2 regions of the Paenibacillus sp. FSL M8-0334 genome follow, and region 1 is predicted to be linked to the other one. Evidence: riboswitches for the same ligand, from Rfam matches in the RefSeq annotation. Region 1 holds a riboswitch; the other holds the start of a gene.

The links. A riboswitch is a leader RNA that binds a small molecule or an ion and turns the genes downstream of it on or off. The one in region 1 is predicted to bind ZMP and ZTP.
Region 2: linked by a shared signal. The riboswitch ahead of rpiB (ribose 5-phosphate isomerase B) and the one ahead of purT (formate-dependent phosphoribosylglycinamide formyltransferase) in region 1 are both predicted to bind ZMP and ZTP.

The regions. Positions count from the first base shown of each region.
Region 1 is NZ_JBBOCH010000002.1:1,457,937-1,461,024, reverse strand. It holds gene purT (formate-dependent phosphoribosylglycinamide formyltransferase) at 1-1,155, opposite strand, end outside; ZMP/ZTP riboswitch at 1,241-1,322, opposite strand; gene csaA (chaperone CsaA) at 1,598-1,930, shown strand; gene MKX64_RS20855 (LacI family DNA-binding transcriptional regulator) at 1,973-3,019, opposite strand.
Region 2 is NZ_JBBOCH010000001.1:2,736,863-2,739,950, reverse strand. It holds gene glyA (serine hydroxymethyltransferase) at 1-409, opposite strand, end outside; gene MKX64_RS11960 (TIGR01440 family protein) at 490-1,074, opposite strand; gene rpiB (ribose 5-phosphate isomerase B) at 1,186-1,641, opposite strand; ZMP/ZTP riboswitch at 1,758-1,839, opposite strand; gene MKX64_RS11950 (low molecular weight protein arginine phosphatase) at 2,064-2,657, opposite strand; gene MKX64_RS11945 (manganese efflux pump MntP) at 2,697-3,088, opposite strand, start outside.

The DNA.
Region 1 (3,088 bases):
CTGCTCCACTACAAGACCCGCCAGTGCCTGAGCGGCCCGCTCACGCGCTTGCTCGGTCGTCTCGCCTGTCGATAAGGCCACCGCGACCCGGCGGCCCACCTTCGTTACAGGCTTGCCAAAAATTCGCACCTGCGTGCCGGGAACGGCCAGCGCCTTGTCCACGCCACAAATCGCATAATTATCCAGCTCCTCCGGCGCCTTCAGCGGCCGGCTCGCACCTGGCGCCACGAGTTCAATCTCCGGAACCGGAAAGCCGAGAATCGCGCGAACATGCAGCGCAAATTCGGACAGATTCTGACTTGCCAGTGTCACCAGGCCCGTATCGTGCGGACGCGGAGACACTTCGCTGAAGTAGACCTTATCTTCGGCCAGAAACAGCTCAACGCCAAACAAGCCGTACCCGCCCAGCTCATCGGTAATCGCTCTTGCGATCGATTTTGCTTCTTCGAGCTGTCGTTCGCTCATCGGATGAGGCTGCCATGATTCGATGTAGTCCCCGTTTTCCTGGATATGACCTATCGGCGGACAGAAGCTGGTTCCGCTCACGGAACGGACGGTCAGCAATGTAATTTCCGACTGAAACCGAATGAATTCCTCAATGATGACACGCCCGTTCTGAACCCGGCCGCCTTCCATTGCAATTTCCCAGCATGTCCGGATATCCTTCTCGCTCCGGCAGACGCTTTGTCCTTTGCCCGAAGAGCTCATCAGCGGTTTGATAACACACGGATAGCCCATTTCACGAACGGCCTGCTCAAACTCAGCGTACGTATCGGCAAAGCGATACCCTGCCGTAGGCAGCCCCAGCTGCTCCGCCGCCAGACGGCGTATCCCTTCACGGTCCATCGTCAGCTTGGCCGCTCGCGCAGTCGGGATGACGCGGAAGCCTTCCTCCTCCAGCTTCACCAGCTCGGATGTGGCCAACGCTTCGATCTCGGGCACGATCAGATCGGGCTGCTCGCGTTCAATAACCTCCCTCAGCTTCCCGGCATCCAGCATGTCAATCACCACATGACGATGAGCTACCTGCATCGCCGGCGCACCTTCGTAACGGTCGACCGCGATCGTCTCCACACCCAATCTTTGGGCTTCAATCAACACTTCTTTGCCAAGCTCGCCAGAGCCTAGCAGCAGCAGTTTCTTCGTTTTGAACATAAGGTTGCAGCTCTCCTTCTACTATGTAGTTTCCGCTTGTTATCATGGTTAAAGAACAAAAAAAGGCAAGGGTACCCAATGTCCCTTACCTTGCCCAGGCGTACGGCTGCTCTAACCGGATGTGCTCCCTCATGGTTCCCCATGCTTCGCCAGTTACACATCGAGCTTGTCATTTGTCAGCAACATCATACTGAATATTTCATGAAATTGCAATGATTGCGAAAATTTTGCCGCCAGCCATGATCGCTTATATAATGGGGGAAGCGGAATCGTTGCCTGCAGGCTTAGCACCATTATCCCGTTTGATCAGGGGCATCCCTGAACTAAGGGAGAATAACTCCGCTAAGAGGCTGGAGAGCCACCATGCACTTATTAAGCACTCAGGTGGTCTTGATCCTAAATTTAATTCAACTTATAGATCTTTAAGGGAGGCGTACGATCCATGACTGCAACCATCGACGATTTTATGAAGCTGGATATCCGCATTGGCACAATAGTAACCGCCCAATTCTTTACCGAGGCCATCAAGCCGGCCATCAAGCTGACCATCGACTTCGGCGAGCTTGGCATCAAGCAATCCTCAGCGCAGATTACCCGCAGATATGACCCGGAAGAGCTGATCGGACGTCAGGTCGCCGCTGTGGTGAACCTGCCGCCAAGACGAATTGCCGGCTACAAGTCCGAAGTGCTTGTACTCGGTGGCGTTCCCGAGGAAGGCGATGTCGTTCTGCTCGCTCCCGACACCGCTGTTCCAAACGGCACACCCATCGCTTAATCCAGCAGATAGGCGGCGCCTAATCCTTAGGTAGGTGCAGGATCATTCTGACGATTGATGTGGACCCGGGCCGGTTGTCTCCCGCACAACGAGGCCGGCTGGGAGCACGATGCGGCGCTCGCTTAATGGCTCCCCGTCGATTTGATTCAGGAGCATGCGGACCGCCGCATGCCCCTTCTCAATAATGTTCTGCGACACCGTTGTGAGTGACGGTGACGTATATTCTGACATGAACAGATTATCAAAGCCGATCACCGAATACTCGCCTGGCACACTTTTATTTTTTTCCTTCAACCCTTTCAGAACCCCCATCGCACTGACATCCGAGAAGGAGAAGATCGCCGTCACATCAGGCAGCTCCACCAATTGGTCGGCCGCCTTATAGCCGCCTGCCAGCGAGGTCGGAAGCTTGATCATGAGTCTCGGATCATACGGGATACCAGCCTCTTCCAGCGCATCCCGGTAACCGAGCCAACGTTCATGCAGCACCCCGTAGTAGGCGATCCGCTCCATCGGAATATCTCCGATCAGCAGCGCAATGCGGCGATGACCCTGCTCGATCAGGTACGAGGTTGCACGGTAGCTGCCCTGCCGATCATCCAGATTCACCTGGTATAGTCCGCTATCCTTCAAATAGCTGTCGATGAAAACAGCTGGCACCCCGAGCCCCGTAACCCGCTGCACCGCCTGCGATCCCTCGTTCGTCCCGACGACAATCAATCCATCCAGCCTTCGCTCCTTCACAAACGAGAACGTCTCCGTCGCTTCGTCGATCCCGGTCAATATAATGTGGAAGCTGCGGTCCCGCGCTCCCTCCTCTACACCGGCAAGCAGATCCCAATAGAACGGATTATCCTGCAACCGCCCCGGCTTCATGGTCGGAACGACAACCCCGATCAGATCCGTTCTCTTTGTTTTCAGATTGCGTGCAGGCAAGTTCGGAGTATAACCGAGCTCATCAATCACTTTCCTGACCTTCTGTATCGTCTTCGTGGATACACGGCCTTTTCCGTTCACAACATTGGATACGGTAGCGATCGATACGCCCGCTTCCCTGGCCACATCCACAATGCTGACTTCTTGTTTCATTCAGACACCGCTCTCTGCATTAAACGTTTTACCATATTATAGCCCAATTCCGCCCAATCCGAAAATCAG
Region 2 (3,088 bases), on a different contig from region 1:
ACAGCACACCCGATGCGTTCACAGGGCTGCCGTGAGTCAGGTGACCGCCGTGGGCCAGATTCATCCCGAGCACGGTATCGCCTGGATTAAGCGCCGCCAGATATACCGCCATATTGGCCTGAGCTCCGGAATGCGGCTGCACATTGGCATGATCCGCACCGAACAATTGCTTGGCACGATCGCGCGCAATATCCTCTACGATATCCACGCGCTCGCATCCGCCGTAATAGCGTTTGCCAGGATACCCTTCCGCATATTTATTGGTCAGCACCGAGCCCATCGCTTCCATAACCGCCTCGCTGACAATGTTCTCCGAGGCAATCAGCTCGATATTGCTGCGCTGACGCTTCAGCTCCAGGTCCATCGCTTCCAGCACCGCTGGGTCATTCTTCCGCAAGTGTTCCATCATGATTCGAATCCTCCCATATTGTAGATTATTGTGTCCGCACCTCATGTCAGGCGCAGCTGTACACCAAGCGTCTCATCGAATTAATCACAAAGGGCCGAGCCGCCCTCAGACTCCAATTGGTACACCGCCCGCTGGCCGCCGATCAGCTTCGGCCGGGAATAGGCCGCGTTCACACGCGCCTCGCCGATATACCTCAGACTCGGGCGGAAGGGCACCGCCACACTCCGCAGATGCATGCCGATCAAGGTTTCGCCGATATCGATGCCCGCATGGGCCTCCATCCGCTCCGCGAGACAAGGATCGTTCAGCTTCCGGTAGGCGTAGGCCGCCATTGAGCCGCCAGCTCCGGGAACCGGCACCGCAGCCACTTCATTCAGGCCCAGCGTCTCCAGCAGCTCACGCTCCATGACCAGCGCCCGGTTCAGATGCTCGCAGCATTGAAAGGCCACTGCGAAACCGAACGCCGCCTGGACTTCCGCGATGCCCTGATACAGTGCCTCCGCCGTCTCCACCGCACCGCCGGTGCCGATTCGCCGACCAGCCACCTCGCTGGTGCTCGCACCGACCACCAGCACTTTGCCCGGACCCAGCTTCGCCGCCTCGGCCAATTCCCGGACGATGGCCGCTGTCTGTTCGCTGAAAGAAATGTTCGAAGATGTACTCAAGTCGATCGTCTCCTTTCATACCGCTGATCTGCCGGACAAGCAGCTGCGCACAAGCCCCCAAACCTATAAGGGATGCGATTCAGCGCCCTGCTCGATTCCGTCACCGGACGATTAACGCTTCAAATACCGCTCTTCAATCGCCTTGATCTTGTCAACACGGCCCACATGACGCTCGCCATGACTGAATTCCGTAGTCAGCCAGGCGGTGACGATCTCTGCTGCCAGACCCGGACCGATGACTCGCTCCCCGAGCGCCAGCACATTGCTGTCATTATGCTCGCGGGTCGCCTTGGCGGAGAATACGTCATGCGTCAATGCGCACCGGATGCCAGGCACTTTGTTGGCAGCAATGCTCATGCCAATTCCTGTTCCGCATATCAATATCCCCCGATCCGCCTCGCCCGATACGACTTTCTCGCAGACCGGAAGCGCGTAGTCCGGATAATCGACGGAATCCGTGCAGCCGCATCCGAGATCGATGACCTCATGCCCGAGACCGGTAATGACGCTGGCAATTTCCTCTCTCAAGCGAATCCCAGCATGATCTGTTCCGAGTGCTACCTTCATCTATGAATAACCCCCTCATTCATGTTCGCTTTTGCGACTAAGCTTGTTTCATTATACCGCAATTTCCGCGCAAAAGACGAAAAAAGAGCAGTCAGCACACCGATAGTGTACTAAATGCTCTTTGCCCAGGCGACCGGCCGTATCATCCGATGCTCCATCGTGGTTTCATCCACTTCGTCGCCAGTTACACCGGATCTTTAGGTTCCCCTTCATCTTAAAGCAATTGCAGATGAAAGGCAAGCGCCTTTTGCGCGATGCCCTGATGATAAACCAGACTGCTTTCGCGCCTCAGGCGCCTGACAACATTTCATAAATAAGGCCCCAAATAAACCTCACCGCCACCATCACGCATCTTTAACAATAAACAAAAAAATGTAGGGCCTGATGAGAACGCAGGATGAGACGAACATCCGATGATCGGATCAAGCCCGATTCTGGTCCGAGGACGCCAGCTTGTCCAGCAGCCGGAATATAGCGGTGCGGATTTCCGCAGCTGTCGCTTCATACTCTTCTCGGGATCCGCCGAACGGATCGGAGATGTCAAAGCTCGGTATGCGCTGCCGCAGCTCGATCAGCCGCTCCCTGTCCGCGTCGCTGATGTCATTGCCCAGCGATTTGGCAAGCTCCATCGACACGTACAGGCTGTCCTGTTCCTTCAGATCGCCGAGCACCCGCTCGTCATTTTCCACATATTCCTTAAGGGTATAAGTCTTGTCCGCAGCATCAGGGAACTGGCGGATCGCATACTGCTTATGGGACTGCGTTAACGTGAGCACCAAGTCCGCCCAATTGACCAGTTCGCCCGTGAGCGGCTTGGAATAGAATTGATCGTGAATATCCTGGTCCTTCAGCACCGATTCCGCATGCCGTGATATCGGCATCCCTTCTACCGCCGCAACGCCGGCAGAGCGAACCTCAAGCTCGATTCCACGCTGCTTGGCCAGCTTGCGCAGCAACCCTTCGGCCATGGGACTACGGCACGTATTCCCGGTGCAGACGAATAAAATATGTTTCACGACCCCCACCTCCCGAAGTATCTATTACCCAGTATTCTATCAAAAGATAAACATCAAACCAAACACAAACAAAATAATGCCCCCGAGCATCTCGCCATACTCGCTCAGTCTGCCGCTTACCTGCCGTCCCACTGTCAGTCCAAGCACGGACATCAGCCCGCCAACGGCGCCGAAGCTGAGCGCAATCAGCACCATATCGTTGACAACCATCCCGAGCGAGAGGCCGACGGAAAACGAATCCATGCTGACGCTGAGGGAGAACAGCAGCATTCCGAACCAGGCGGTAGGCTTCATCACTTGTCCGCCGCCGCGGAAGGCATTATAGATCATATGCATCCCAAGCAGAGCCAGCAGCCCGCCCGCTGCCAACCCGGTCACCTGACCGAGCAGCAGGCCCATATAGCGGCCAGCCATCATCCCGAGCATTGGCA